DNA from 3 places in the Chryseoglobus sp. 28M-23 genome. Region 2 is predicted to be linked to each of the others. Evidence: predicted binding sites of a transcription regulator. Region 2 holds the regulator's gene; each other region holds the start of a gene.

Region 1 (10,357 bases), 780 kb from region 2:
GAACGGGCGCACTCTCGGGCTTTCGGGTATCGCGAAGCAATCGCTCGGCTCGACCACAGCGAATACTCACTGACGATGACCATGCTGGGAGCAGCACGCGATCGCTGAGGGCGTCGAGTCTCGACGGGCCCCTCGCGACGGCAGCCCGCCCCCGCCGCCACGAGGAGACCGATGACACGCACCACACACCCCGCAGCCCTGCCGATGTACGCGACCGCAGCGGGGCTCACCCTCCTCGGCACCCTCGCCGGGTGCGCTGATGCGGGCGCGACGGCCGGCGGCACGACCCCTGGCGACACCTCGGCGAGCTACGCCGACGGCAGCTACCAGGCCAACGGCACCTACACCTCACCCAACGGCAGCGAAAACATCATCGTCGCGGTCACGCTCGAGGACGACGTGGTGACCGAGGTCGAGGTGACGACCAACCCCAACAACCCGACGACCGAGTTCTACCAGTCGGCCTTCGCCGAGGGCATCGCCGCCGAGGCGGTCGGCGTCGACATCGACCTGCTCGACGTCACGCGCGTCTCCGGCTCCTCGCTCACGAGCGGCGGGTTCCGCGAGGCCATCGCGAGCATCAAGGCCGACGCGCTCGAGGGCTGAGACGTGGCGTCGAGCCGCTTCGACGCGATCGGGGTGCCATGGCGCCTCGACGTCAGCGGTGCGCACGGCGGCGAGCACGACGGTGAACACGGCGTTGAGGCCGACGGCGAACTCAGCGACGACGACCTCGCCGCCGTGCACGCGCGCATCGAGCGCTTCGACCGCGACTGGTCGCGCTTCCGCACCGACTCGCTCGTGAGCCGCATCGCGCGCGGGGCCGGCTCCTGGACCCTGCCCGAGGATGCTGCGCCGATGCTCGACCTCTACCGCGAGCTGCACGACCTCACCGACGGCAGGCTCAGCCCGCTCGCGGGCGCCTCGCTCGAGCAGCTCGGCTACGACGCGACCTACCGGCTCGAGCCGCGCGGCGCCCCGCGCGCTGCGCCGCGCTGGGGCGACGCCCTGAGCCTGCGCGAGACCGCGGCCGGGCTCGTGCTCGACTGCCCCGCCCCCGTGCTGCTCGACGTGGGCGCGGCCGGCAAGGGCTACCTCGTCGACCTCGTCGGCGACCTGCTGCAGGCCCGTGGCGCGATCGAGACCGTCGTGGATGCGAGCGGAGACCTGCGCTGCTGGGGCGAGCGCAGCATCCGTGTCGCTCTCGAGAACCCGGCCAACCCCGCGAAGGCGGTCGGCGTCGTCGAGGTGCGCGGCGCGGCCCTCTGCGGGTCGGCGTCGAACCGGCGCGCGTGGGGCGACGGCCTGCACCACATCGTCGACGCGACGACGGGCCGACCGGTCGGCGGAGTCATCGCGGCGTGGGCGATCGCCGAGACGGCGCTGCTCGCCGATGGGCTCGCGACGGCGCTCTTTCTCACCGAACCGGCGCGCCTGGCCGAGCGTTTCCCGTTCCAGTGGGTTCGATTGTTCGACGATGGCCGCCTCGAGGGCAGCCCCGACCTGTCAGGAGAGCTGTTCGCATGAGAGCGACGATCGATGCCGTCACCGGCCGCGTGAGCATGTACCGACTGGCGACCGCGAGCCTCGTCGTGGTGCTCGCTCTCGGTGTCGTCCTCGCGTTCCTCGACATCATCGGGCCCGACCCGCACGCGATCCTCGGCACCGCAGGGGTCGTGCTCGTCGCCACTCTCGGCGCAAACGAGGTCGCGGCACGACTCGCGCGCGTCGTGCCGCACCGGGAGTCGAGCGTCATCACAGCGCTCATCATCGTGTGCCTCGTGCCGCCGAGCCTCGCCACGATGGCGCTCGTGGGCGCCGCCGCCGCCGGCATCATCGCGGCGCTGTCGAAGTACCTCATCGTGTGGCGCGGGCGGCATCTGCTCAACCCTGCCGCGACGGGCGTGCTCGTCGCGAGCCTCGCCGGGCTCACGATCGGCGCGTGGTGGATCGCGACTCCCGCCATGCTGCCCGTCGTCGCCCTCGGCGCCCTCCTGCTGCTCGACCGCACGCGGCGCCTCGACGTCGGGCTCGTCGCGATCGTGCTCACGGTCGCGATCATCGGCACCCGCATCACCCTCACGGGCGCCGCGCCGCTCGACGCCTACAGCTCGGTGCTGCTGCTGTTCCCCATCGTCTTCCTCGCCGGGTTCATGCTCACCGAGCCGCTCACCCTGCCGCCGCGACGCTGGCAGCAGTGGCTCACCGCGGCGGTCGTCGCCGTGGTGTTCTCGGTGCCCTTCAGCCTCGGCCCGCTCTACACCTCCCCCGAGCTGGCCCTCGTCGTGGGCAACATCGTCGCCTTCGCTGTCTCGCGCCGCCCCGGTGTCTCGCTGCGCCTCATCGGCGCGGCGCCCCTCTCGCCGCACGCGACCGAGCTGCGCTTCGAGCCCTCGCGGCCGCTGCGCTTCGAGGCGGGCCAGTACCTTGAGCTGCACGTGCCGCACGGAGCCGACCAGAGGGGAATGCGCCGCAGCTTCACGATCGCGTCGGCCCCGAGCGATCCGATCGTGCGCCTCGGCATGCGGATGCCCGACCCGGGCTCCACGCTCAAGCGAACCCTGCGCGAGCTCAAGCCGGGGGCCCGCGTGGCGACCACGCTCATCGCCGGCGACTTCCTGCTGCCCCGCGACCGGAGCATCCCGCTGGTCCTGCTCGCGGGCGGCATCGGCGTGACGCCGTTCGCCAGTCAGCTCGCCGAGCTCACGGCCCGCGGCGAGCGGCGCGACGTCGTCGTGCTGGTCGTGCCGTCGAACCCCGGCGAGCTGCTCTACCGCGACGTTCTCGAGGCGGCGGGAGCGCGCGTCGTCGAGGTGCCGCTCGAGAGCCTGACGCGGGATGCCCTGCTCGAGCTCGTGCCCGACCTCGCTTCTCGGCGCGGGTACGTCTCGGGTGCCCCTGCAGTGGTCTCCGCGGGGCGTGCGGCCCTTCGTGCGGCGGGTGCGAAGCGCATGCAGACCGACTACTTCGTCGGGTACTGAGAACCTCGATTCACGGGTGAGAAGCCGCTCTCACCAGGACTTTCGCCGTGCGCGAACACTTGGCACTCTCCCTACTCGAGTGCTAATATCTCCTTACTTGAGTCACCCCGACTCAGGTTTACATCGACCACCCGCCACCCGGCGGGCGACGTGACAAGGAGTACCGCGATGACGATGTTCTTCGACCCGTTCCGCGAGCTCGACCGCGTTGCCTCGAGCATGCTCGACCAGCGCCAGAGCCCGCGCCTCATGCCCATGGACCTGTTCCGCGACGGCGACCACTACGTGCTCACCGCCGACCTCCCTGGTGTCGACCCCGGCACGGTCGATGTGGACGTGGATGGCCAGCTGCTCACGATCCGCGCTGAGCGCTCGGCCCGCACCGAAGAGGGCGTCCAGTGGCTCGCCCGCGAGCGCGGCACCGGCAGCTACCTGCGCCAGCTCACCCTCGGCAAAGACATCGACACCGAGAACATCTCGGCCCACTACGAGAACGGCGTGCTGAGCGTCATGATCCCCGTGGCCGAGAAGGCGAAGCCGCGCAAAATCGAGATTGCGATGGCCGGCGACCGCAAGAAGGTCTCCGCCTAGCGGGTGACGCCTCCGGGCGCGCTCCCGCGGGAGGGTGCCTCGACGGGCCTCGCATCCTCGGATGCGGGGCCCGTTCTCATGCCTCCGGCCCGATCGAGCCCCGGCAGCCGCGCCTCCCCCGCGCGCACGGCGCGCAGGGCGCCGAGGATCGCCACGAGGTCGACGACCTCCTGTAGGGCCGCGCCGGCGATCGCGGGCAGGAACCCGAACGCGGCGACGAGCATGAGCCCGACCGAGATGATGATGCCCATCCAGATGCTTTGCAAGGCGACGCGCACAGTGCGCTGCCCGATGCTCACGGCGCGGGCGACGCGGGCGACGTCGTCGAGCATGATGACGACGTCGGCCGACTCGGAGGCGGCCGTCGAGCCGCGCGCACCCATCGCGATGCCGACATCCGAGACCGCGAGAACAGGCGCGTCGTTGACGCCGTCGCCCACCATGACGACCGGACGCGGCTGGAGCTCGCGCACGATGCGCACCTTGTCCTCCGGGAGGCACTCCGCGTGCAGCTCGTCGATGCCGAGACCGGCGGCGATGGGGCGCGCGGTCGCTTCGACGTCGCCCGTCACCATGAGGGTGCGCCGGATGCCCAGCTCGCCCAGCACGCGCAGCGTCGCCGCGGCATCCGCCCGCACTTCGTCGCGCAGCACGACCGTGCCCGCGAACTCTCCATCGACCGCCACGTAGACGGCGGACTCGCCGCTCGGCAGCTCTCGCCGCTCCACGCCGACGGCGTGCTCGGCCACGAAGGCCGGCTTGCCCACGACGACAGCGAGGCCGTCGACGGTCGCGGTGACGCCGTGCGTGGCGACCTCGCGCGCATCCTCCGAGCTGCCGAGGGCCAGGCCGCGGTCGGTCGCGGCCTCGACGAGAGCTGCGGCGAGCACATGGGAGGAGTACCGCTCGGCCGAGCCGACGAGCCGTAGTAGGTCATCCTCATCGATACCACCGGCCGGGTGCACAGCGACGACCTGCGGATGCCCCTGCGTGAGAGTGCCCGTCTTGTCGAAGGCGACCGTGCGTGTGCGCGCGAGCCGCTCGAGCGCGGCAGCATTCTTGACGACGATGCCGTGCTTGGCAGCACTCGACATGCCGCCCATGAACGCGACGGGCGCGGCGATGAGCAGCGGGCACGGCGTCGCGACGACGAGCACTTCGGCGAAGCGCACGGGGTCGCCGCTGAGCGCCCAGGCGACGCCCGCGATGACGAGCGACACGATCGTGAAGGGCAGCGCGTAGCGGTCAGCGAGGCGCACGATGGGGGCGCGCGACTGGGAGGCCTCCTCCACGAGCGCGACGATGCGCTGGTACTGGCTGTCGGCGGCGCGTGCCGTTGCCACGATCTCGACCGCGTCGGCCCCGGCGAGCGAGCCGCTGAGCACGGCATCGCCGCGCTGCCGCTCGACGGGCATGCTCTCCCCCGTGAGAGAGGACTCGTCGAAGGTCGCGGCGGCACTCGCGAGCTCGCCATCGACGGGAACGACCTCGGAGGGGCGCACGAGTAGACGATCGCCCGGTGAGACGTCGTCGACCGCGACATCCTCGACGTCGCCCTCGGCGGAGAGGCGGTGAGCCTGCTGCGGCACCTTACCCAGCAACGATCGCAGCTCGCGCTGCGCACGGCCCGCCGCGACATCCTCGAGCGCCTCGCCGCCGGCGAGCATGATCACGATCACGAGGCTCGCCCAGTACTCGCCCACGACGACGGTGCTCACGATGGCCATGATCGCGAGCACATCGAGCCCGAACTGTCCGGAGAGCAGGCTGCGCACCATGCCGACGCCCTCTTTGAGGGCGACCCCGAGAGCGAAGATCGACACTCCCCAGCGGGCGATCGGCTCGAGGTCGGCGGCGAGGAGCGCGAGCCCCACGGCGCCGACGAGCACCGCGAGCCCGACGAGGGGGTAGCGCCGTGCCGCCGCGACAAGTCTCCGCATGATGACAGGTCTACGCCCCGGGAGGGCGCGGCGCCAGCAAGCCGAGGCTTGCCTCACCGACCCTCCCGGTGGCGTCAGGCCCGCGCGGCTGCGCTGTCGTCGGTACTGCCTCGCTGGCGACGACGCGCCAGCAGGAAGAAGAGCAGACCCGTCGCGAGCAGCAGTGCCAGGATCGCGAAGGCGATGACGATACCGGTCGAGGCTCCGCCATCGGTCTCCGTCGTCGCCTCGGTCGCGTCATCCGCGACGACCGCGGGCTCTGCCGCAGGCTCCTCGATCTCCTCGACCACGAGGATGCCGAGGGAGAGCTCGATCGGCTCGCCATCCGCGCCCGTGCCCGTCACGACGATCGTGTGCTCGCCTGGTCGGATGCTCGACGGCAGCGTCACGACCGTGCCAGCCGCGAGATCCGAGCCGACGGTCATGCTCGTCAGATAAGTGGGCGTCGAGTACGCCCAGATCTCGATCGAGCTGTCAGCCGCGAACCCGCCGACGTCGATGCTCACGTCGCCGCCCACGAACACGACGGGAGTGGTACCGCCGCTCGAGCCGGTTGAGGCGCCGCCCGACATCGGCTCGACGACGAGGGTTGCACCCTGGGTCGAGACCGTGAAGCGCTCGCCGTCGACCACGATCGTCGACTGCTGAGTCTCGCCATCGACGATCGCCGTCGATGTGCCGGGGTTCTGCGGCGTGGTCTGCGGCGACGAGGGGGTAGCGCCGTGCCGCCGCGACAAGTCTCCGCATGATGACAGGTCTACGCCCCGGGAGGGTCGGTGCCGGGGGCAGGGCCACGCCCGAGGTCACCGCGGACGCATCCCGGTAGCCGACACGGCTCGCCGTGACCGTCACCGCGGACGTCGCACCCGGGGCAAGACCGGCAACCGTGACCGTTGCGCCGCTGCGCGTGACGCTGCCGGCGTTGGTCGCGGCGAGCGTGTAGCTGATCTCGGCCGAGTAGTTCGTGATCGTGAAGGTGAAGCCTCTCGCCGAGCTCGTGGAGGACGAGAACGTCGGGGCCGTGCCGATGGCGAGGGCCGCTCCGGTCACCTCGGCCGTGGCATCCGTCTCACCCTCCTTCGTGAAGGCGATCGTGACGGTCGCCGACTCGCCGGGGGCGAGGCCCGTGACGACGATCGTCTCGCCTTCGAGCGCCACCGCTCCCGCGGAGGTCGTGACCTCGTAGGTCGCCTCGGCATCGAAGTCCTGAATCTCAGCGCGGAAGCCGTCGAGGGTGGGCTCAGGGGCCGCCGGGTCGATCGCGCCCTGACCGAGCGCCGACGAGGTGACGCTCGAGGGGGCGTCGGTGCGACCGGTAGCAACCGCGACGACCGTGACCGTCGCACTCTGCGCCGGGGCGAGTCCCGTGACCGTGATGGTCGTACCGCTGCGGACGATGGAGCCCGCCGTCGTGGAGACGAGGTAGTCCACGCCGTCCTGCGGGTTGTCGATCGTCGCGCTGAAGCCGTCCGGCGTGCGGTCGCCGAGTGACAGGGCGGGCGCGATGCCGGTGCCCAGTGCCGCGCTCGTCACCGAGGTCGACGCATCCACGTGAGCCGCGAGGGAAGCGGTCACCGTGAGGGTTGCCTCCTGCTCGGGGTCGAGACCCGTGACGACGATCACGCCGTCGCTGAGAGCCGCGACGCCCTCCGTCGAGGAGACGGAGTAGTCGACGCCGTCGACGGCGTCGACGAGCGGCACAGTGAAGCCGTCGGAGGTGCGCGTCACGTCTCCGAGCTGCGGGCTCGGTGCGGCGGGCAAGGCCTCGCCGGTCACCGTCGTGGGCGCGTCGGCGCGACCGGCGCGCTGGGCCGTGACCGTGAGCTCGGCGCTCTCCCCCGGGGCGAGGCCTGCGACCGTCACGGTCGTGCCGTCGAGGGTCGCGGTCGCCTCACCCGGCAGGGAGAACTCGTACACGGCGAGCGCGTCGAGGTTCTCGAGCTGCACGGTGAAACCGCCGTCGATCGAGACCGGCTCGCCGAGCACGGGCGCGACACCCGCCTCGAGCGACGTGCCGCTCGTGCTCGCCGACGCGGTCGTGTAGCCGTGGCGCACCGCCTCAACGGTGACCGTCGACTCGGCGTTCGCCGCGAGGCCGCTCACGGTGACGGTGGAGCCGCTCACACGTGCGCTCGCGCCGTTCGTCGCGCTCGCTCCGTACGTCGTGACCTCCGAGTAGTTGCTGATCGCGACCGTGAAACCGTCCGGCGTGCGCACCGGCGCTGCGAAGGTCGGCGCGACGCCGATGCCCGTGGGGCTCACGGCGGCGGACGGGGCGCTCGCGAGGCTCGTGCCCTGCGCGTTGACGGCGTAGACGATGAACGTGTACTCGGTGCCGTTCGTGAGCCCGGTGACGGTGGCCGACCGGTCGGTCGAGACTGGTTCGATGAAGCGCGTGTAGTCGCTGTCGCCGACGGCGCGGTACCAGACCGTGTAGTCGCTGACGGCGCTCGCGCCCGCCGCTCCCGCGGTCCAGGTGAGGGAGGCCTGCGCGTCACCGGCGACGGCGGTCACACCGCTCACCGAGCCGGGCTTGCCCGTGTAGACGACGGGCACGCGCGGCGTGGAGCGCGTGCTCGTGCCTGCCGCGTTGGTCGCGTCGATCGTGATGTAGTACGTCGTGCCGTTGGTCAGGCCCGTGATCGTGCAGCTCGTCGCGCCCGTCGTCGTGCACGTTCGCAGCTGGCTGCCCTGCGAGGCCGCCGACCAGGCGACGACCGTGTACTTCGTGATCGTCGAGCCGTTGGCGTTCGGCGCCTCCCAGCTCACGATCGCGGAGCCGCTCGCGGGCTCCGCCACGATCGTCGCCGAATCGGGCGTGCTGGGCAGGGCGAAGGGCGTGGCGGTGCGCGTGTTCGACGCCTCCCCGGCACCGGCGGCGCTCACCGCGCGCAACGCGACCGTGTACTCCGTGCCGTTGGCGAGGCCGGAGATCACGATGGGGCTCGACGTGCTGGCCGCGGGGCGCCACTCGCCCCCGTTGAGCTGGTACTCGTAGCCCGTGATGGAACGCGAGCCTGCAGCGCCCGGCGTGAAGGCTGCCGAGAGGAAGGTGTTGGCGGGAGTCACCGTGCCGAGCGTCGGGGCCGAGGGCTTCGCGAGCGGCAGCACCGACACGCGCGGCGCCGACGCAGGCCCCGTGCCCGCGGCGTTCTGCGCGACGACCGAGACGAAGTACGTCGTGTCGTTGCTCAGTCCCGTGATCTCGCAGGCGGTGCTCGCGCTCGAGCAGCTCGCGAGCGCGGTCGTCGAGCTCGCCGTGGCGAATGCGCTCGCGGTGTACTGCGTGATGCTGGCGCCGCCCGTGGAGGCCGGCACCGACCACGACACCGCGGCGAGAGCGTTGCCGGAGACGACGGCCACGCCGGTCGGGGCGCCCGGAACCGTGCGCGGGGTCGCGGAACGGGCATCCGAGACCGCACTCGGGCCGGAGACGTTGACGGCCCGCAGCTCGATCGTGGCCGGCTGCCCGTTGGTGAGCCCCGTGAGCACGAACGGCGAGGAGAGCGTGCCGGTCGAGACGAACGGCGCACCGTTCAGGCTGTACTGCAGGTCGAGAACCGGCGAGCCGCCGTCGTCGGCGACCGAGAAGGCCACCGAGACGGCGCCGTCGAGCGCCGTGAGCGACGTGACCGGCTGGGCCGGCACCGCACGCGGAGTCAGGATGCGCGGGGCCGACGCCGCACCGACGCCCGCAGCGCTCGCCGCGCGCACGATGACCGTGTAGTTCTCGCCGTTGACGAGTCGCGCATCCACGTCGGAGGAGAGAGAGGTGATCGAGAAGGGGCTCGAGTCGGCTCCCGCTGCGGCCCAGGTCGTGCCCGCGTCGGTCGAGTACTCCCAGCCTGTGACCTCGGTGCCGCCGTCGTCGGCGAGATCCACCGTGAGGGTGAGGGTGCGGTCGGTCGGCAGGTACGAGACGATCGTCGGCTGGCCGGGCACCGCCACGGGGGTCGCCGCGACGGGCTCGGACGAGGGTCCGTCGCCGACGGCGTTGACGGCACGCACGGTGACGAGGTACTCGGTGCCGTTGGTCAGCCCCGCGATCGAGAACGCGGTGCCCAGACCTCCGGTCGAGACCCATGCGCCGTCATCGACGCGGTACTCGTACGCGGTGATGGGCGAGCCGCCGTTGGAGGCCGCGTCGAACCGCACGCGCAGCTCCGTCGAGCCGGGCGTGATGCTCGCGATCGTCGGGGCGCTCGGAGTCGTGCGGGCGATGCCCTCGGCGACGCCGGAGGCGGTGCCGGGGCCCTGCGCGTTCACGGCGCGCACCTCGACGTAGTAGGTCGTGCCGTTCGTGAGCGGGGTCGTGCCGTCGCTCGAGAGGGTCGTGATGACGAGCGGGCTCTCGGTCGTACCCGCGTCGCGCGCTCGCCAGGTGGCGCCGCCGTCGGTCGAGTACTCGTAGGTCGTGATCGCCGACCCGCCGTCGGAGTCGGGGGCGGTGAACTGCGCGCTCAGGGTCGCGTCGGAGCCCGCGACGGTGTCGCCGACGATCGAGGGTGCTCCCGGCGTCGTGGCGGGTGTGCCGACGACAGCGGTCGAGGGAGTGCTCGCGCCGACAGCATTGACGGCACGCAGTCGCACGTCGTAGCTCGTTCCGTTGACGAGGCCCGTGATGGTCGCGGGGCTCGCGGTCGTGCCGAGGGGCGTCCATGCGCCGCCCGCCTCGAGCTGGTACTCGTAGGCGGTGACGACGGACCCCCCGTCGAAGACGGCGGGGAAGGCGACCTGCAGGGAGGTGTCGGCCGCCGTGATGCCGTCGATGACGGGCGCGTCGGGAGTCGACGGCGTCGTGACGGTGACGGGCGCCGACGGCGTGCCTGCTCCCGCGGAGTTGAG
Region 2 (10,357 bases):
GCCTGGGGCGTGCCCGGCGTGAGCCTGCTCGGCCAGACCCTGCTGCCGAGCCAGATCACGTCGGGCCTCATTGTCGGCTTCGGGGCGTCGCGCCAGCGCGTCATCCTGTGGCAGATCCTGTCGATCACGCTGTGGGGCGTCGGCTTCGGGCTGCTCGGCCTCGGCGTCGTGGCGGCGGCCGTCGGCTGATCGCCCCTAGCCCTGCGTGGCGGTCGACGCGGCGAGCCGAGCGAGCACGGCGGCGGGGTCGAGGAACTCGCCAGTGCGCTCGACCTCGTGCACGAGCTCGACCATGAGGGCGTTCACGGGCGTCGCCACGCCGGCCTCTGCTCCTGAGGCGACGACGACCCCGTTGAGTGCGTCGATCTCGGTGGCGCGCCCCCGACGGATGCTCTGCAGCGTCGATGCCGGATTCGGCACGTCTCCCATCCCGGCGGCGAGAGCCCGCGGCACCGCTTCGCCCGCGGCGTGGTCCTCGAGCAGCAGCAGTGCGACCTCGTCCGGCCCGACGGCACCGATGCGCGCCAGGTGCAGACCCTGCGCCCGCGCGACGGCGGCCGTCTCCCGCATGCCGCGCGTGAGCACCGCGCGCAGCGCGTCGTGCGCGACGACCTCCTGCACACTCAGCCCGGTGACTGCCGGCAGGGCGTTGACCTGATTGACGAGCAGCTTCGTCCACTGCGCGCCCACGATGTCGTCGACCACGCTGACCTCTGCGGGGAGAGCCGAGCGCAGCGCGGGCAGCGCGACGGCGACCGCGGCAGGGTCACCACCCAGCACGAGCGGGTTCGGGCCCGTCACGTCGACGCGCCCTGGCTCGAGGAGGCTCGCGGCGAAGAGCGCCAGGCCGATCGCGACGGGGGAGTGCGGCAGAGCATCCCGCACCGCGGCCTCGCCCCCGAGGCCGTTCTGCACGACGAGCGCGGGCGTGCCGTCCACGCGCGCCGCGGCCGCGAGAGCCGCCGTCGTGTCGTGCACCTTCGTCGTGACGACCAGGAGGTCGAGCGGGGCCGCGAGAGCCTCCACGACCCGAATACGGGCCCGGTGGTCGCCCCAGCCGCCGGTGAGCCGCAGCCCGTCGCGCGCGAGAGAGGCGCCGTGCTCGCCGCGCGCTGTCACGACCACGTCGTGCCCCGCGCGGTGGAGGAGCGCCGCGAGGGTGCCGCCGACGGCCCCGGCTCCGAGAACGGCGATGCGCATGCTCGGCATCCTACGCACTGCGCGCCGAGCGGTAGCGTGGATGCCGTGACTGCCGGGATGCTCTTCGTCGACAAGCCGCAGGGCCTCACGAGCCACGACGTCGTCGCCCGCGCGCGCCGTGCCCTCGACACGCGCAAGGTCGGGCACGCCGGCACCCTCGACCCGATGGCGACGGGCCTGCTGACGCTCGGCGTCGGCCCGGCCACGCGCCTGCTCACCTACCTCGTGGGCCTCGACAAGACGTACGAGACGACCATGCGGCTCGGGGTGGCGACGACGACCGACGACGCCGAGGGTGAGCCAGTCGGCGCTGCCGACCCGGCGGCGCTCGAGGCGGTCACGCAGGAGAGGCTCGAGCGGGGCATCCGGAGCCTGACCGGCGAGATCGAGCAGGTGCCGAGCGCGGTGAGCGCCATCAAGGTCGACGGTCGGCGCGCCTACGATCGCGTGCGCGCCGGCGAGGAGGTCGAGCTCGCAGCGCGACGCGTGACGGTGAGCGCCTTCGAGGTGCTGGCCGTGCGTCGGCAGGCCGACGGCATCGAGGTGGATGCTCGCATCGACTGCTCGTCGGGCACCTACATTCGCGCGCTCGCGCGCGACCTCGGCGCCGATCTGGGTGTCGGCGGGCACCTCACGGCGCTCCGCCGCACGCGCGTGGGCCCGTTCGCCACGTCACGCGCCGTCGCGGTCGACGACATCACACCGGAGGTTCTCGTGTCGCCCGCCGAGGTGGCCGCACAGCTCTTCCCGGTCCTGACCGTGAGCGTCGACCAGGCGCGCGATCTCGGCCACGGCAAGACGCTCGCCCTGCCCGACGCGCCCGACGCCGAGCCCATGGCAGCGGTCGACGCGCGGGGGCGGCTCATCGCCCTCGTCGCCGTGCGGGCGGGCGTCGGCCGTACGCTGGTGGGATTCCCTCAGGAGGCAGCCGAATGATCGAGTGGTTCACCATCGCGCAGATCGTCGTCGCGCTGCTCGTCGGGCTCGTGTGCCTCGTGCTCGGCGGCATCGGCACGAGGCCGAATGATGTCTCCGTGCTCAGCTCGGCCCTCGTCGCTCTGCTGCTGCTCGCGCAGGTCGTCATCTCCATCGTCGCGCCGTTCGCGGGCAACACGCCCACGGGCGACCCGGTCGAGTACTGGATCTACCTCGTCACGGCGCTCCTGCTGCCCGTGCTCGCCGTCATCTGGGCGCTCATCGACCGCTCGCGGTGGGCGACCGTCATCCTCGGGGTCGCCGCGATCACGGTGGCGGTCATGCTCTACCGCATGCAGCAGATCTGGTTCGTGCAGATCTACACGCCCGTCGTGTAGTCGCGGCGGCGGTCGGGCGGCGTGTCAGGCGCGGCTGTCAGGCGGCGTTGCGGGGCGTGGGCAGCGCGGCGATGGCGGCGAGCACCTCGTCGAGCCCGGCCACGAGATCGGGCACGACGAGAATCGCCTCGGTCTGCCGTAGCTCGTCGACCGTGAACGCCCCCGTCGCGACGGCGATGAACGGGATGCCCGCGGCCCGAGCCGCCTCGTCATCGCGCGGGGTGTCGCCGATGATGACGAGAGTGTCGTCGGGCAGGGCCGCGCGGGCTGCCGCGGTGATCTCGCTGCGGTCGCGGGCCGTCGCGCCGAAGTACGAGCGCTCCCAGTCGAACGCCGCATCGCCGAGCGCCTCGGCCGTGAGCCCGGCGCCCTCGAGCTTGACGCGCGAGCGCGTGAGCGAGTTGCCCGTGAGGAGGGCGTTGCGCCACCCTCGGGCGGCGCACGCGCGCAGAGCATCCTCGACCCCTGGTGCGGTCTCGCGGCGGTCGCCGCGCTCGGCGCGCTCCACCGAGAGCTCGTCGAGCACGGTGCGGGCGCGCTCGTGCCAGTCGTCGCCGTAGCCGAAGTGGGTGAGGATCTCGCTGAGGATGAGCCCGTCGGGCTTGCCGTGCGTGCGCGGCAGGGCCGGGCCGAGCTCGCGCTCCACGGCGCGCTCGACCGCCGAGTGGTAGAGCTCACCGCCGCCGGAGTATGCGTTCAGCAGGAGGGTTCCGTCGACGTCCCAGAGGATGGTGGTGGTCACCCCTCCAGCCTGCCAGAGCGGCGCACGTTGCTCTGCACGGCCTCGGCGAGCTCGCGCGAGTCGGCGGCGATGCCGTGGATGATCGAGGAGTCGAGTCGGCGCTGCCAGGGCAGGCCGATCCAGTACAGGCCGTCGACGGGGGAGACGCCGCGGTCGTGGCGGGGTGCGCCGTGGTCGGTCAGGGCTCCGTCGACCTGCACGAAGGGGTAGTGGGCGCGGAATCCGGTGCCCCACAGCACGCCATCCACCTCGACCCGCGTGCCGTCCTGCAGCTCGAGCTCTCGACCGGCGGCGCCGACCACGCGGCTCGTGAGCAGCCGCAGGCGCCCTGCGCGGATGGCGCGCTTCGCCTGCGTGCCGAGGATGCCGTCCCCGCGCGAGTGGATGTACTCGCTGATGCGGCTGTCGGCGGGCGAGCTGAGGACGCCGAAGAGCTTCAGGGGCCAGTAGACGGTCACCCCGAGGATCCGTTCGGGAATGAACCACGGCTTCTCCGGCGCGATCATCGTGACCTCGTGCGTCGCCGACAGCTCGTCGGCGAGCTGCGCGGCCGAGTTGCCGCCGCCCACGACCGCGATGCGCCCAGGTGGTAGATCCTCCGGGCCCTCGTACGCGGTCGAGTGCACCTGCACGACCTCGGGGTGCAGGCCCGCGGCGACTCGGGGCACGCGCGGGTACTGGAACGGACCCGTCGCGATGACGACAGCGCGCGCGTGCACGGTGCCGCGCGTCGTGTCGGCGACGAAACCGCCGCCGTCGCCGTCGCCGTCGCGGGCGATCGCCGTCACGCGAGTCTGCGCCACGACGGGCAGCGCGTTCTTCTCTGCGTACGCCTCGAGGTAGTCGGCGATCTCGTCCTTGGTGGGGTAGTAGCCCGCCGAGTCGGGCATGGGCAGCCCCGGCAGCGCCGAGAACCGCCGCGGGGTGAAGAGCACGAGGCTGCGCCAGCGCGCCCGCCAGACATCGCCGACGCGCTCACGATCGTCGACGATCACGAAGGGCACGCCCGCCTCGCGCAGCCGGTAGCCCATACCGAGGCCGGCTTGCCCGCCGCCGACGATGAGCACGTCGGTGCTCTCGGGCAGCGCGCCGTCGTCAGGTGTCGTCGTCATGGCATGCACTCCACTCGCGTAGTTCGGCGTCGACGCCCCGACCGACGGGCGCGGCGCCTCCACAATTCAGGAGATCGGGATGCTCGCACCGCGCGACACGCCCGGCAGAGCATCCCGGCCCTCGTTCTGCAGTGTCGCCTCCTGAATTGTGGAGATGCCGCACGGCAGGCGGCGCCGCGCAGGTCGAGCGAGCGCGGGGCTGGGAGGATGGACCCGTGCCCAGTGCCCTGCCGATCGCCGACCCGGCCCCCGAGGACGGGATGCTGCCGCCGACCGTCGCGGAGGGCGCCGAGCAGCGCGACCTCGGCGTGTACCTGCACGTTCCCTACTGCCGCGTGCGGTGCGGCTACTGCGACTTCAACACGTATACGGCCGACGAGGTGCGCGGGGTGAAGCGCAGCGACTTCGCCGACCAGGCGATCGCCGAGCTGGACCTCGCCGCGCGCGTGCTCGATGCCGCCGGCCTGCCGCCGCGGCCCGCGAGCACGGTCTTCCTCGGCGGGGGGACGCCCACGATCCTGCCGCCCGCCGATCTTGCCCGCATGATCGGCGCTGTGCGCGACCGCTTCGGTCTCGCGCCTGGCGCGGAGGTGACGACCGAGTCGAACCCCGACTCGATCGACGCCGCGGGCCTCGCCGCGCTCGCGGAGGCCGGCGTGACGCGCGTCTCGTTCGGCATGCAGTCGGCGGTGCCGCACGTGCTGCGCACGCTCGAGCGCACCCACGACCCCGAGAACGTGGCGCGCCGCGTCGCCGAGGCGCGCGCAGCCGGGCTCGCGGTGAGCCTCGACCTCATCTACGGCACGCCGGGCGAGTCGCCCGCCGACTGGGAGGCGAGCCTCGCGGCCGCGCTCGCCGAGCGGCCCGATCATGTCAGCGCATACGCCCTCATCGTCGAGGAAGGCACGAAGCTCGCCCGCCAGATCGCTCGAGGCGAGGTGGCTCCCGTGGACGACGACCTGCACGCGGCGGCCTACGAGGCGGCGGATGCTCGGCTCACGGCGGCCGGATACCACTGGTACGAGGTCAGCAACTGGGCGGCGTCACCCGAGCAGCGCTCGCGGCACAACCGCGCGTACTGGACGGGGCAGGACTGGTGGGGTGTGGGCCCCGGGGCGCACAGCCACGTCGGCGGGGTGCGCTGGTGGAACGTCAAGCACCCTCACGCCTACGCGCAGCGGGTCGGGGCAGGAGTGAGCCCCGCCGCCGGTCGCGAGACGCTCGACGCCGAGACGCGGCGCGTCGAGCGCGTTCTGCTCGAGACGCGACTGCGCGAGGGGCTGGACCGCGAGCTGCTGACGCCTTCGGGGCGGCACGCAGTCGCGGGCCTGCTCGCCGACGAACTCATCGAGCCGGCCGCCGCATTCGCGGGTCGCGTCGTGCTGACCCTGCGCGGGCGGCTACTGGCCGACGCTGTCGTGCGACGACTGCTGCCGGACTGAGCGAGCGGGTGAGCTAGGTGAGGAACTTGATCGCGACGGGGTAGTAGTACTCCTCGCCCCGGTTGGCCGCGATCGCGGCGATGATGCCGAACACGAGCACGAGGATGCCCACGGCGAGCAGCACGAGGAACCCGATGAAGACGAACACCGTGACGTAGCCGACGACGTAGCCGATGAGCATGGTGAGCTGGAAGTTGAGCGCCGTCGTGGAGTGCCCGCGGATGAACGGCCCGCGTTCCTTGAGCACGAGGTAGCCGATGAGGGCGGGCACGAAGCCGAAGAAGATGCCACCGACGTGGATGAGGGTCGCCCACAGCTTCTCTTCCTCGGGCCGCAGGGGAGCGGGTGCTGTGGCGTACGGGTTGACGGGCGGCTGCTGGCTCATGGGGCCATTAAACACCGAACGGGGCCCGGCGCGGTAGCGCGCGGGCCCCGTGGGCCGAAAGCGATGACCTACTTGATGAGGCGGATCGACACGGCGTAGCGGTACGCGGTGCCGTCCTTGGCCTTCGTGAAGCCCATGATCGAGAAGATCACGGCGAACACCCACACGGCGAGCGGGAAGATCCAGCCGATGAGCGCCCAGAGGCCGAGCGTCACGGCGCCGAGGATGGCGTTCAGGATGAAGATGACGACCTGCGCGATCGCCACCGTGATCTGGAAGTTCAGAGCCTCCTTGGCCTCCTGGTTCGTGAACGAACCACGGTCCTTGAAGACGAGCCAGATGATGAGAGCGGGCAGGAAGCCCAGGATTCCGCCGAGGTGGGCGAAGGAGGCCCACTGGCGGTCCTCGGTCTCGCTGAGGGGCTGGGCGGGCTGAGGAGCTGCGGGGGGCGGAGTGGACTCAGTCATGTGGGTGCTGCCTTTCAATCGTCCGAACAAGAGGGACCCGGGGTGGAGCCTGACGTGTGACTCGCATCGTTGCGGTGTACATAACTGCTCCGCGCGGTGCGAGCACATCAACACCGTAGTGCGCACCTTCGCCTGAGGCAACGATGCGCTCAGGGTGTGGCGGGGTAGAATTGGCAGTCAGTGGAATCGAGTGCCAGCGGCACGGCCACGACGACGGCCACGACAGCGAGCACGACGACGAGAGGGGCGGACATGGTTTCCGAACGCGCTCTGCACGTCTTGCGGGCCATCGTGCAGGACTACGTCGCCTCGCGCGAACCCGTCGGGTCGAAGGCCATCGTCGACCGTCACCAGTTCGGCGTCTCCGCCGCGACGATCCGCAACGACATGGCCATCCTCGAAGAGGAGGAGCTCATCTCGGCGCCCCACACCTCGTCGGGTCGGGTGCCGACCGACAAGGGCTATCGGGTCTTCGTCGACCAGCTCGCCGACCTGCGGCCGCTGAGCGCGGGTCAGCGCCAGGCGATCGCCGCCTTCCTCGATCAGTCGGTCGACCTCGACGACGTCTTCGCGCGCACCGTGCGCCTCCTCTCCTCACTCACCAACCAGGTCGCGCTCGTGCAGTACCCGACGCTGGGCAACGCCCGGGTGCGGCACATCGAGCTCGTGCCCATGAGCCCTACGCGCCTCATGACGGTGTTCATCACCGACGGCGGTCGTGTCGACCAGCGCATGATCGAGCTGCCGGTCGAGGCCGACGAGGTCTTCGTGGGGGAGCTGAGGGCGAAGCTCAACGCCGCGCTCTCCGGCCGCGCACTCGCCGAGGTCGGCACCGTCGCCGGCACGCTCGACGGCCAGTTCGCCCCCGACCGGCGGGAAGCCGTGCGCGTCGTCGCGGATGCCCTGCTCGGGCACGTCGACGAGCACCGCTCCGACCGGCTCGTCATGGCGGGCGCCGCGAACCTCGTGCGCACCGAGCAGGACTTCGCCGGCAGCGTCTACCCCGTCCTCGAGGCGATCGAGGAGCAGGTGACGCTCCTGAAGCTGTTCAGCGAGATGCAGCTCGACAGCCAGGGGGTGTCGGCCCGCATCGGCCGCGAGAACGATGCGGCGCTGCACGAGGCCGCCGTCGTCACGAGCGCGTACAGCATGGGCCGCGACTCGAGCGCGAAACTCGGGGTGCTCGGCCCCACCCGTATGGACTACTCGAACAACATGGCAGCGGTCCGCGCCGTGGCGCGCTACGTGTCGCGACTGCTCGGTGAGGAATAAGTGGCAGACCACTACGAAGTGCTCGGAATCGATCGCGGTGCGAGCGCCGATGAGGTGAAGAAGGCGTACCGACGCTTGGCGCGAGAGCTGCACCCCGACGTCAACCCGAGCGGGGAGGCGGCTGAGCGGTTCAAGCAGGTCACGCACGCCTACGACGTGCTGAGCGACCCGCAGCAGCGCCAGCAGTACGACATGGGCGGCAGCGGCGGCATGGGCGGAGCATCCGGATTCGGAGGCTTCGGCGACATCTTCGAGACGTTCTTCGGCGGCGGCCAGTCGCAGCGCGGCCCCCGGTCGCGCCGCGAGCGCGGCCAGGACGCCCTCCTGCGCGTCGAGGTCGAGCTCGACGAGATCATCTTCGGCACCCACCGCGAGATTGAGGTCGACACGGCCGTGCTCTGCGAGACCTGCAACGGCTCCTGCTGCTCGCCCGGCACCGAGCCTGCCACGTGCGACATCTGCCGCGGCTCCGGCCAGATTCAGCGCACCGTGCGCAGCCTCCTCGGCAACGTGCTCACCTCGTCGCCGTGCGGCACCTGCCGCGGCTACGGCACCGTGATTCCGAGCCCGTGCCCCACGTGCGCCGGCCAGGGCCGCGTGCGCGCGCGCCGCACGGTCGCCGTCGACATTCCCGCGGGAGTCGATACGGGCCTGCGCATCCAGCTGCCCGGCCAGGGCGAGGTCGGCCCGGCCGGTGGCCCCAACGGCGACCTGTACCTCGAGATGAAGGTCAAGACGCACGAGACGTTCAGCCGCAACGGCGACGACCTGCTCGCGACCGTCGAGGTGCAGATGGCCGACGCGATCCTCGGCACGACGGTGACGCTCCCGGGTCTCGACGGCGATGTGAGCGTCGAGCTCAAGGCCGGCACGCAGAGCGCCGAGATCATCACGATCAAGGATCGGGGCATCACGCGACTGCGCGGCTCCGGCCGCGGTGATCTCAAGATCGGCGTGCAGGTCGTCACCCCGGCCCGTCTCAACAGCAAGGAGACCGAGCTCATCAAGCAGTTCGCCGCGAGCCGTCGGCCCGTGCCGCCGCAGTTCGCGACGTTCCAGCAGGGGCTCTTCTCCAAGCTGCGCGACCGGTTCCTCAACCTGTAGCCGAGCGCATGGCGCACTTCTACCTCGACGAGAGCCTCGCAGCGCAGCTGAGTGCGGCGGGCGAGGAGGCCGGGGCAGTCGTCGCGCTGCAGGGCGCGGATGCCCGGCACGCCGTCACAGTCGCACGCGTGCGCTCCGGCGAGAGCCTGCGGCTCGGCGACGGCGCGGGACTCGTGCTGCACGGCACGGTGACCGAGGCGGACCCGGCCGCCGTCGCACTGCGGGTCGAGCGCGTCGAGCGCCACGAGCGGCCTGCGCCGCGCATCCTGCTCGCGCAGGCGCTCGCCAAAGGCGACCGGGACGAGCTCGCCGTGCAGGCCGCGACAGAGCTGGGCGTCGGCGGTGTCATCCCCTGGCAGGCCGCGCGCAGCGTGTCGCGGTGGGAGGGGCCCAAGGTCGCGAAGGGCGTCGCGCGCTGGCAGTCGATCGTGCGCGAGGCGAGCAAGCAGTCGTTGCGGCCGTGGCTGCCCGAGGTCGAGCAGCTCGCCTCGACTCGGGAGCTTGCGGCGCGAGCATCCGGTGCCGTCATGTTCGTGCTCGACACCGCGGGCGAGCGCCCGCTCACCGCCCTGACCGCGGCCGACCTGGGGGAGCGCGACCTCGTGCTCGTCGTCGGGCCGGAGGGAGGCATCGCCGACGCCGAGCTCGCCGAGCTGGAGGCGGCGGGGGCCCACCGTGTGCGGCTCGGGGACACCGTGCTGCGCACGTCGACCGCGGGGCCTGCGGCGATCGCGCTGCTCAACGCCGCGCTCGGCCGCTGGTGACGGCGGCGGCGCGGCTTCTGCCCCTCGGCCGCCTCTCCGGCACCTGTCGGCTCCGCGCTCTAGACTGGACACCATGACGACGAGCGAGCCGACGATATTCGAGCGCATCATCGCGCGCGAGATTCCCGCCGACATCGTGCACGAGACCGACACGGTCATCGCCTTCCGCGACATCGCTCCGAAGGCGCCCGTGCATCTCCTCGTCGTGCCCAAGACCGCGCAGTACCGCACCGTCGCCGAGCTCGCCGCGGGAGACCCCGGCCTGCTCGCCGAGGTCGTCGCCGTCGCACAGGAACTCGCGCAGGAGCACGCCGACGGAGAGTTTCGCCTCGTGTTCAACACCGGCCCGAACGCGGGCCAGACCGTCTTCCACGTTCACGCCCACGTCCTGGCGGGCGGCCTAGCCGAAGGAACCCTTGCCGACTGACGATCTCGCGGCGAGCAACTCCTCCGCCGCTGACGCGCCCAGCGCCCCTGCGACTCCTGCCCCCGCGACCGCGCGGCGATCTCTCGAGGTCGACGGTGTCGCGATGGTGCGGCTGCTCGGCCCGCAGGA
Region 3 (10,357 bases), 740 kb from region 2:
CCGACCCCTCACCGCTCGGCGACGTCATCTGCGCCAACTGGCCGTACGCCTTCGAGGGCGACCTCGAGCCCGTGCGCGCCGCCGGCGCGCCCCCGATCCTCGTCATCGGCACCACCGGTGACCCGGCCACTCCCTACGAGTGGGCCGAGGCGCTGGCCGAGCAGCTCGAGAGCGGTGTGCTCGTCACCTACGTCGGCGAAGGCCACATCGCCTACGACGAAGGCGACCCGTGCATCAACGGGCTCGTCGACGACTACCTGCTCACGGGCGAGGTGCCCGCGAGTGATCCGGTCTGCAACGGGTAACGGGTGTGCGCGGTCGCCCGCGCGATGGGATAAACTCGTGAGCCGTGCCCGGTGGAACCGGGTCACGCCGCCTTAGCTCAGTCGGCAGAGCGATTCACTCGTAATGAATAGGTCCCGGGTTCGATTCCCGGAGGCGGCCCTGACTAACTTGCTGCGCTACTCGTCCGCGTCACCGAGAGGATGCGCATGAACGCCGTGGGTCTCGACGGCGGCCGCCTCGCGGGCCCGCTCGGCACCGCGCTCGCCGTCGCGGCGACGGTGCTCGCCGGCGTGGGCGTCGCCACGCAGTCGCGCGTCAACGGAGAGCTCGGGCAGCGCTTCGACGACGGTTTCACGGCCGCGCTCGTCTCCTTCTCCTCCGGTTGGGTGCTGCTCCTCGTGATCGTGCTGTCGACGCGGCGAGGTCGTGCGGCGGTGCGGCGCATACCCGCCGCGCTGCGCGCCGGCGAGCTGCCCTGGTGGATGCTGCTCGGTGGTGCGGCCGGTGGCTTCTTCGTGCTCTCGCAGGGCCTCGTGGCGGGCATCCTCGGGGTGGCGATCTTCACCGTCGCGCTCGTCTCGGGCCAGACGGTGACGGGAATGGTCGCGGATGCTCGGGGCTTCGCCGGAGCGCGCGTGGCACCTCCGACGCTCGCGCGCCTGAGCGGCGCGGCACTCACGGTGCTCGCCGTGGTCGTCGCCGTGGCGGGCGACCTGGGCGGGAGCATCCCGTGGCCGGCGCTCATCCTTCCGCTGCTCGCAGGAGTCGGCGCGGGTATGCAGCAAGCGATGAACGGCCGCGTGCGGCAGGTGAGCGGCTCGCCGCTCGCGGCGACGCTCGTGAACTTCACGGTCGGCACGGCCGCACTCCTCGTCGTGACCGTCATCAGCCTCGCCGTGAACGGTCTGCCCGCCCAGCCGCCGACCGAGGCGTACCTCTACGCGGGAGGCGCTGTCGGCGTCGTGTTCATCGCGATCCAGGCGGCCGCGGTCGCGCGCGTCGGCGTTCTGCTGCTCGGCATGTGCCTCGTGCTCGGCCAGCTCATGGCGGCGGTCGTGTTCGACTCCGTCGCCGCTATCGGCCCCGCGCTGCAGCCTCAGACCGTCGCCGCCGTCGTGCTCACCGCGGTGGGCATCGTCGTGGCGACCCTCGACCGTTGGCGGCGGCCGCGCACCCTGCTCGCGACGTCACCCGGGCCGGGCCCGGCCGGGCCTACTCCTCGTCGGCCGTGAAGCCGAGCGCGAGCGAGTTCATGCAGTAGCGGTCGCCCGTGGGGGTGCCGAAGCCGTCGGGGAACACGTGGCCCAGGTGCGAGCCGCACGCGGCGCAGCGCACCTCGGTACGGGTCATGCCGAGCGAGGTGTCCTCGAGCAGCTCGACGGCGTCCGGGCGCACCGACTCGTAGAAGCTCGGCCAGCCGCAGCCCGAGTCGAACTTGGTGCCGGCCTGGAACAGTTCGGCGTTGCACGCGCCGCACGTGTAGATGCCGCTGCGGCTCTCGTCGAGCAGCTCTCCCGTCCACGCGCGCTCGGTGCCGGCCTCGCGCAGCACCTGATATCGCTCCTCGCCGAGCTCGGCCCGCCACTCGTCCTCGGTCTTCTGCACGGCGTAGGTCTGCTCGTTCTGGGCGGTCGTGTCGTCACTCATGGGGTTCCCCGCTTCTCGCCCGGCCTCGGGCGGTTGGTCTGCACCCCATTAAACTCGCATTCGTGCCCGAGACTTCCCCGATGCTGCGAACGTGGGGCGAACTGAGTCTCGATGAGTTCTTCGAGATCGCGCGCGTGCGCACCGAAGTGTTCTTCCTCGAGCAGCGCATCGACGAGGAGGAGCTCGACGAGCGCGACCGCGAGGAGACCACCGAGCACGTCTGGATCTCCGACGATCGCGGCGTGGCCGCCTACCTGCGGGTCGTCGTCGACGCGCAGCCGCAGAAGGGCAATCGGGATGCCCGGCGCCTCATCGGCCGCGTCGTCACCCGCGCCGACCGTCGCGGGCAGGGGCTCGCGCGGCGCCTCATCGAGCATGTCATCGAGCGGCACGGCCACGAGCCGTTGGCGCTGCACTCCCAGAGCTACATCCAGCCGCTGTACGCCGCGCTCGGCTTCGAGCCGTACGGCGACGAATATGTCGAGGCGGGCATCCCGCACGTCTCCATGTACCGCGCCGCGACCGCATAGCGCCTTCGAAGGTGCGACGGCTAGCCTGACCGCAGTTCTCCGGCGCGGCGACGCGCCCTCAGCCTGTCGTACAGAAGGGCCTCTCGTGCTCCGTCGCTTCCGCCGCCGACTCGGCACTGCGGGTCTCGCCCTCGCGGTGGCCGCGGCCGTGGGGCTGGGCCTCTCGGTCGGTGCAGAGACGGAGAGGGCCGCGGCGGCCTCCGTCGACGAGTGCGCGGTGCAGGATGCTCGGCTCGAGTGGGGCTTCAAAGAGAGCTTCCGCGCCTACGTGAGCGGCTCGATCGCGAACGGCGAGTGGCAGGCGGCCGACGGCGCCACCTACGCGACGCCCTCGTTCACGTTCGGGGAGGGCTCCGGCGCCGTCGCCTCGGGCTCGGCGACGGCCGAGCTTTTCTTCGCGGGCAGCATCCGCTTCACCGGGCACGGCGACATTCTCGACACGACCGTGAGCATGCCCCGCGTCGCCCTCGCGGACGCCGCGTCGGGGCTGCTCGTGCTCGACGTCGTCGGCACGACGCAGGAGGGCGCCGAGGTCGCGGCGCAGGGGGTCGAGTTCGCGAGCCTCGACCTGACGGCGGCCACGCGCTCCGTGGCGGACGGCGTGCTGACCGTCGAGGGCATCGCGGCCGCCCTCACCGAGGACGGTGCGGCGGCCTTCGGCACCTACCCGGCGGGGGAGCCGCTCGACCCGATCACGATCGTCGCGCCGCTCGACCCAGCCTGCGCGGCCGAGGTCGAGGCGGACCTCGTGGTGTCTGGAGGGGCCTCGTGGGTCGCGCCCGCGCTGACCGGGGCGGGCGTCGTTCTCGCCCTCGCGGTGCTCACGGTGGGCGGGATCACGGTCGTGCGTCGCCGCCGCGCGCCGTGAGCATGCGGAGGTCGACGGCCGCCCCGGCGCGTTCGCGTGACACAATGCGGGCGTGAGCACGACCGCCGAGCGCTACCGGCGCTTCGCCCGGGAGGCGGCGCCCCGGTCGCCCACCTATGCGGGCTGGGCAGAGGCGCTCGCCGCCGATGAGGCGAGCATCGCGCTGATCGATGCGCTGCCCGTGGCGAGCCGTCAACCTGTGCTCATCCTCACCGCCGCGCGCTTCGCGGGCCTCGCACCGCACGAGAGCATCGCGCCATGGGTGCGGGAGCACTGGCCGGCCGTAGCCGGCATCGCCCGGCAGCGCGCGACACAGACCAACGATCCGCGGCGCACGGCGCCGCTCGTGGCCGCGCTGCAGCGCATCGAGGGGCCGGTCGCGCTGCTCGAAGTCGGCGCGTCGGCGGGTCTCACACTCCTTCCCGACCGCTACAGCCACGTGTTCGAGCGGGGAAGTGCGCTCCACCGCCTCGATCCGGAGGACGGCGCGTCGGCGCTCGAGCTGCGCTGCGCTCTCGGAGAGAGCGTGCCGGTGCCGACCCGCCTGCCCCGCATCGTCTGGCGTGCGGGGCTCGAGCGGCAGCCACTGCCCTGGGGCGACGCGGAGGCGGAGCGCTGGTTGCGCACGCTCGTCTGGCCGGAGGAGCGCGACCGAGCGCTGCAGCTGAACCAGGCCATGACGATCGCCCGTCGAGAGCCGCCGCGACTCGTCGCGGGCGACGCCCTCGACGGGTTGCCCGCGCTCGCCGCGCAGGCGCCGAGCGGCGCCACGCTCGTCGTGTGGAGCCCCGCCGTGCTCGTCTACCTCGACCCGGCGCGGCGCGAGCGGTTCCACGACCTCGCCACTGCGCTGCCCGGCCACTGGATCTCTCTCGACGGCCGCCGCGTTCTCGAGCGCGTGGGTGAGAGCGCGGACGCCCTCCTGCCCGGCCCGGACGACGACTTCATCCTGAGCGTCGATGGCCGCGCCGCGGCCGTCGTGTCACCTCACGGCGACCGCCTCGAGCGCTGGGCACCCGAGGGGCGGACTCAGGAGTCCGGAGCGTAGATCGCTCGCGCGAGGGCGTCCAGCATGAGCGGCGTGCGCGGCCCGAAGCTCAGGATCTCGCCGTCCGCCATGTCGACGAAGCGACGGTTCTCTCCCGCGCGCGTCAGGGCGATCGCGGGCTTCGCGGCGAGGAGCCCCTCGACTCCGCCCACGCTCTCGAGCCCGTCGGTCATGACGAGGATGAGGTCGGGGTCGGCCGCGATGAGAGCCTCGTCCGTCATGGGGCGCAGGCCCTGCCAGCCGATCTCCCCGGCCACGTCGATGCCTCCGACGCCCTCGATGAGCTCGTCTGCACCCGACTCCTCGCCGAAGAGGTAGTAGATGCGCGAGGCGCCACGCAGGTAGAGGAAGAGGATGCGCACGCGATCGGCGGTGTCGGTCGGTGCGATGGAGGCGATCTCGTCGACGACGGCGTCGACCTCGGCGTCGAGCTGCGCGGCCAGCACCTCGCCCGTCGCGGGCGCCCCGAGCGCCGCGGCCACCTGCCGCGCGAGCTCGGCGGGGGCGCCGAGCCCTGGCTCAGCATCCACGTAGACGACCGTGACGCCCGCATCGCGCAGCTGCACGACCACGTCGGTCGGCCCGATCGTGCCATCGGTGATGACGATGCTCGGGCGCAGCGCGAGCACCGACTCGCTGTTGATGGCGTGGCCGCTGCTCGTCACGACGGGTAGGCCGTCTGCCTCGGGAAAGGTCGTCGAGATGTCGCGGCCGACCACCGAGTCGCCGAACCCGAGCGCGAACACGGTCGAGGCGATCGACCCGGCGATGTCGAGCGGCAGGATGCGGCTCGTGTCGTCGACGGTCACCTCGACGTCGCCGGCGAGATCGCGAGAGACCACCGTGGTCGGCAGCTGCTGCGCCGGTGCCTCCGCCACGGGGGTGATCGAGGCCGTCTCGAGCACCGCGGTCGACGGGCCCACGTGATCCCGCGGGTTCTCGAGCACGTCGAGCTCGGCCAGCGGCGGTCGAGGAGTGATCGAGGCAGGCGACTCGGCCACGGGCCCCGCCGTGCCCGTCGTGCAGGCCGAGAGCACGGCGACGCACAGGAGCGTCGCGAGCGCGCGGGGAAGCAGGGAGGTCATGGGGGTCCGAAACGGGGCTGGGGCGCGCTCGGGGCGACGCCGGTCGACTGAGGCAACCCTAACCGAGTTGGCTGGGCACCTGCCCGGCCGTGGGCGAGCCGCCACGGTCGGGCTCGCGAGGCTCCTAGGGTGTGGGTATGGATGCCCGATCCGACGCCCTCGACGAGCCCGCGCGCCGCGTGCTCGAGTTCGAGCGCGACTGGTGGGGCCACAGCGGCGCGAAGGAGCTGCGCATCCGTCGTGACTTCGGCTGGAGCGCCGCCCGCTACTATCAGGTGCTGAACGCCGTGATCGACACCGATGTCGCCGCACGCTACGACCCGGTGCTGGTCGGTCGCCTGCGGGAGGTGCGGCAGCAGCGCTCCCAGCAGCGCCGCACGCGGCGCCCCTCGACGACCGGCGCAGCCTGACCCGCCCCCACCTCAGCCGAAAGGCTTCACGATGGCCGAGTACGACCCCGATCGTTTCGACGACGTGCCCGACTCCCTCGGGCGCGTCGGCGCGCACCGGGCGCCGCGTCGGCGGGGTCGCGGCTGGATCGCGGTGGCGTGGGCCCTGCTCGCGAGCGGCGCGCTCGTCGTTGCCGGGCTCTACAGCCTCTCCCTCGTGAGCGACAGCGTGACCTTCGAGATCCCGGGCTTCTCCGAGCCCGAGCCCATGCCGACCCCCGAGCCCACGCCGACGATGACGCCCACGGCGGACCCGGTCCTGGACCCGAGCGCCGTCGACCTTCCGAGCGGTTTCACGATCACCGTCCTCAATGCGACACCGTTCGAGGGCCTCGCCGCTCAGGGCGGCGCCGAGCTCTCCGAGGCCGGCTGGCCCGTCGGCACGACGACGAATGCCGCGCAGGACGACTTCCCCGACACGGTCGTGTTCTACTCCGACCCGGCCAACGAAGGCTTCGCCCGCGGCATCGCGCAGCAGTTGCGTGTTGCCGACATCGAGCTCTCCGACGCCTTCCCCGGTGCTCCCATCACCGTCGTGCTCGGCGCGGACTACTCGGCACGCGGCTGACGCCCGGCCCTGGGCATCCCGAATCGGCGTTACGCCGACGTTTCGACTCTGTGAAGAGTGCTCGCGGCCCCTGGTGACGGTCGTGCTGCGGTGGTTAGCATCGCTCCACGCACAGCAAGGAGTCACCGCATGACCAAGGGAACCGTCAAGTGGTTCAACGCCGAGAAGGGCTTCGGCTTCATCACTCTCGAGGGAGGGGAGCAGGACGTCTTCGTCCACTACTCGGCCATCGACATGCCCGGCTACAAGGTTCTCGAAGAGGGTCAGGCGGTGAGCTTCGAGGTGGGCACCGGCTCGAAGGGCCCTCAGGCCGAAGGCGTCACCGTCCTCTGACGGCGCGCCCGCTTCGCGCCTCACCTCCCGCCTCCGCCTGCGCGGTTACGCTGTCGCCATGAGGATGCGCGCACGCAGTCGCTGGTCGGCAGCGGTCGGCGTGCTCGCGGCCCTCGCCCTGGCCAGCGGGTGCGCCGCTGAGCGCGAGTTGCCGGTGCCGACGGCGACGCCCGAGTACGTGCCGGTGTTCGAGGAGCCCGAACCGTACACGCTCGCCCCGCTAACGGGAGAGCAGGTGGCGCCCGGCTCGCTCGACCACCCCTCGATCGCAGCGAAGATCGACAACAACATCAACGCCCGCCCCCAGATCGGCCTCGGGCGGGCCGACATCGTCTACGAGATCCTCGTGGAGGGCGGCGCCACGCGCCACATCGCCGTGTGGCACTCCGACATTCCCGACGAGATCGGCCCGATCCGCTCCGTACGACCGGTCGACCCCGACGTCGTGTCGCCGTTGGGCGGCGTCTTCGCGTACTCGGGCGGTCAGTACCGGTTCGTCGTCGCGATGCAGAACGCTCCCGTGTACAACGCGATCCACGGGCAGGCAGACACCGCGGAGACCATCTTCCGCGGCACCAACGCCCCGGCCCCGCACAACGTCATCGTGCGCGCGCCGCAGATCGTGGCGCAGCAGGGCAGGCTCGACCCGCCTCCGCAGCTGTTCGCCTTCGCGGAGAGCGTCGCCGCGGCGACCGCCACGAAGGAGGGCTCGCCCACGGCCCGCATCGGGCTGCAGTTCTCCGTCGGCAACACGCCCGCGTGGGAGTGGAACGCCGAGAGCGAGCGCTGGGTGCGCTTCATGCACGGCGGCGCCGTCGATCGGGATGCCTCGGGCGACCAGCTCGCCGCCGTCAACGTCGTGACGCTCCGGGTGCCCGTGCAGGTCATCCAGAGCATTCCGACGGTCGGTCTGCGGGGCTCGGGCGACGCGTGGGTCTCCACGGGTGGGGGCACCGTGCGCGCCCAGTGGTCGAAGAGCGGCCTCACCGACACCATCCGTCTGCTCGACGAGCACGGAGTCGCCGTGCGCCTCGCGCCCGGCAATACGTGGGTCGAGCTCGTCCCCCTCGCGGGCGACGTGACCTTCCGCGCCCCCTAGCCCCACCCCGCTTCCCGCCAGATCTGACGGGAACGGGCGCTCGCCAAATGCCTGAGCGCCCATTCGGGTCAGATCTGGCTCACGGCGGGTCGTGTTGGCTTGCACTCGAAGGGTGCGAGTGCCAGAATCAGTTAGCACTCGCGATTGCCGAGTGCCAGAGCTACTGCACGTGATACGTCCGGGAGGGACGAAAGACACCCATGGCTAAATTGATTGCTTTTGACGAAGAGGCCCGCCGCGGCCTCGAGCGCGGCCTGAACATCCTGGCCGACGCAGTGCGCGTCACCCTCGGCCCGCGCGGCCGCAACGTCGTGCTGGAGAAGAAGTGGGGCGCCCCCACGATCACCAACGACGGCGTCTCCATCGCCAAGGAGATCGAGCTGGAGGACCCGTTCGAGAAGATCGGTGCCGAGCTGGTCAAGGAGGTCGCGAAGAAGACCGATGACGTCGCCGGCGACGGTACGACGACCTCGGTCGTGCTCGCCCAGGCGCTCGTGCGCGAGGGCCTGCGCAACGTCGCGGCCGGCGCCGACCCCATCAGCCTCAAGCGCGGCATCGAGAAGGCCACGCAGGCCGTCTCGGCCCAGCTGCTGAAGAACGCCAAGGAGGTCGAGACCAAGGAGGAGATCGCCGCCACCGCGAGCATCTCCGCCGCCGACCCCGAGATCGGCGCGCTCATCGCCGAGGCCATTGACAAGGTGGGCAAGGAGGGCGTCGTCACGGTCGAGGAGTCGAACACCTTCGGCACCGAGCTCGAGCTCACCGAGGGTATGCGCTTCGACAAGGGCTACCTCTCGGCGTACTTCGTCACCGACCCCGAGCGCCAGGAAGCGGTCTTCGAAGACCCCTACGTGCTCATCGTCAACGGCAAGATCTCGGCGATCAAGGACCTGCTCCCCGTCGTGGACAAGGTGATCCAGAGCGGCAAGCAGCTGCTCATCATCGCCGAGGACGTCGAGGGCGAGGCCCTTGCGACGCTCGTGGTCAACAAGATCCGCGGCATCTTCAAGTCGGTCGCCGTCAAGGCTCCCGGCTTCGGCGACCGCCGCAAGGCCATGCTGCAGGACATCGCGATCCTCACCGGCGGTCAGGTCATCAGCGAGGAGGTCGGTCTCAAGCTCGAGAACGCCACCCTCGACCTGCTGGGCCGCGCGCGCAAGGTCGTCATCACGAAGGACGAGACGACGATCGTGGAGGGCGCCGGCGAGGCCGACGCCATCGCGGGCCGCGTCAAGCAGATCCGCGCCGAGATCGAGAACACCGACAGCGACTACGACCGCGAGAAGCTCCAGGAGCGCCTCGCGAAGCTCGCCGGCGGCGTCGCCGTCATCAAGGCGGGTGCCGCGACCGAGGTGGAGCTCAAGGAGCGCAAGCACCGCATCGAGGATGCCGTGCGCAACGCCAAGGCCGCCGTCGAGGAGGGCATCGTCGCCGGTGGTGGCGTCGCCCTCATCCAGGCGGGCAAGATGGCCTTCGAGTCGAAGGAGCTCACCGACCTCGTCGGTGACGAGGCGACGGGTGCGAACATCGTCCGCCTCGCCGTCGACTCGCCGCTCAAGCAGATCGCGCTCAACGCCGGCATGGAGGCGGGTGTCGTTGCCGAGAAGGTGCGCAACCTTCCCATCGGGCACGGCCTCAACGCCGCGACCGGCGAGTACGGCGACATGCTCGCCGCCGGCATCGCCGACCCGGTGAAGGTGACGCGCTCGGCGCTGCTCAACGCCGCGTCGATCGCCGGGCTGTTCCTCACGACGGAGGCCGTCGTGGCAGACAAGCCGGAGAAGAACCCGCAGCCGATGGGCGACCCTTCGGGGGGCATGGACTTCTAGTCCAGCCAGCTCACTGCACCGACAACGGGGCGGCATCCCTCACGGGATGCCGCCCCGTTTCGTGTGTGCGGCAGGCGGCACTGCTCAGGCGGCGTCGCGCGCCTCGGCGAGACCGACGAAGAGCTGGGTGTTGAAGTCGTACGCGACCATGACCTCGTCGATCACGCGCTCGCGCTCGTCGTCGTTCCACGCGACGGTATCGAGCTGATGCCGGTAGGTGTCCTTGAAGGCGCCCGGGTCGGCAATCTGGTCGAAGAGGTAGAAGCCGATGCCGTTGGTCTCGAATCCGAAGCGCCGCGCCATGACCTTTGCGATGTACTGGCCGCCGGAGAGGTCGCCGAGGTAGCGCGTGTAGTGGTGGGCGACATAGCCCGCGGGCCAGGTGGCGGCGACCTCGAGGATGCGCGCCGCGTATCGGCGCGTGATCTCGAGCGGCGCGATGCGCGCGCGCCAGTCGCCGCCGTGAAGGAACGCCAGGTCGTTCTCGAGCGCGGGCAGGCGCGTGAGTGCGGGGGAGAGGAAGGGTGCGACGTCGGGGTTCTCGCGCATCGCCGGCTGCACGCTCTCCAGGGCCTCGTAGATGACGTAGTGCTGCTCGACGAGGGCGACGTAGTCC

What was found. The regulator HrcA, encoded in region 2, represses chaperone genes, less so after heat shock. The targets are predictions, from matches to a motif close to TTNGCACTCGNNNNNNNCGAGTGCNAA.
Region 1: the regulator HrcA is predicted to act here: its motif matches at 3,041-3,067, upstream of IE160_RS01505 (Hsp20/alpha crystallin family protein).
Region 3: the regulator HrcA is predicted to act here: its motif matches at 8,044-8,070, upstream of groL (chaperonin GroEL).

The regions. Positions count from the first base shown of each region.
Region 1 is NZ_CP061846.1:301,581-311,937, reverse strand. It holds gene IE160_RS01520 (FMN-binding protein) at 172-606, shown strand; gene IE160_RS01515 (FAD:protein FMN transferase) at 610-1,527, shown strand; gene IE160_RS01510 (FAD-dependent oxidoreductase) at 1,524-2,981, shown strand; gene IE160_RS01505 (Hsp20/alpha crystallin family protein) at 3,150-3,572, shown strand; gene IE160_RS01500 (heavy metal translocating P-type ATPase) at 3,569-5,512, opposite strand; gene IE160_RS01495 (hypothetical protein) at 5,587-6,018, opposite strand; gene IE160_RS01490 (beta strand repeat-containing protein) at 5,987-10,357, opposite strand, start outside.
Region 2 is NZ_CP061846.1:1,079,043-1,089,399, forward strand. It holds gene IE160_RS05250 (hypothetical protein) at 1-189, shown strand, start outside; gene IE160_RS05255 (ketopantoate reductase family protein) at 196-1,200, opposite strand; gene truB (tRNA pseudouridine(55) synthase TruB) at 1,258-2,136, shown strand; gene IE160_RS05265 (hypothetical protein) at 2,133-2,513, shown strand; gene IE160_RS05270 (HAD family hydrolase) at 2,551-3,255, opposite strand; gene IE160_RS05275 (flavin-containing monooxygenase) at 3,252-4,367, opposite strand; gene hemW (radical SAM family heme chaperone HemW) at 4,583-5,809, shown strand; gene IE160_RS05285 (DUF4870 domain-containing protein) at 5,823-6,194, opposite strand; gene IE160_RS05290 (DUF4870 domain-containing protein) at 6,263-6,661, opposite strand; gene hrcA (heat-inducible transcriptional repressor HrcA) at 6,914-7,933, shown strand; gene dnaJ (molecular chaperone DnaJ) at 7,934-9,037, shown strand; gene IE160_RS05305 (16S rRNA (uracil(1498)-N(3))-methyltransferase) at 9,046-9,801, shown strand; gene IE160_RS05310 (histidine triad nucleotide-binding protein) at 9,875-10,228, shown strand; gene IE160_RS05315 (PhoH family protein) at 10,332-10,357, shown strand, end outside.
Region 3 is NZ_CP061846.1:340,988-351,344, forward strand. It holds gene IE160_RS01660 (alpha/beta hydrolase) at 1-305, shown strand, start outside; tRNA gene IE160_RS01665 (tRNA-Thr) at 372-444, shown strand; gene IE160_RS01670 (DMT family transporter) at 492-1,517, shown strand; gene msrB (peptide-methionine (R)-S-oxide reductase MsrB) at 1,498-1,932, opposite strand; gene IE160_RS01680 (GNAT family N-acetyltransferase) at 1,995-2,462, shown strand; gene IE160_RS01685 (HtaA domain-containing protein) at 2,548-3,330, shown strand; gene IE160_RS01690 (DUF2332 domain-containing protein) at 3,383-4,378, shown strand; gene IE160_RS01695 (heme/hemin ABC transporter substrate-binding protein) at 4,360-5,463, opposite strand; gene IE160_RS01700 (DUF3263 domain-containing protein) at 5,601-5,873, shown strand; gene IE160_RS01705 (LytR C-terminal domain-containing protein) at 5,905-6,480, shown strand; gene IE160_RS01710 (cold-shock protein) at 6,610-6,813, shown strand; gene IE160_RS01715 (DUF3048 domain-containing protein) at 6,872-7,912, shown strand; gene groL (chaperonin GroEL) at 8,113-9,741, shown strand; gene IE160_RS01725 (biliverdin-producing heme oxygenase) at 9,826-10,357, opposite strand, start outside.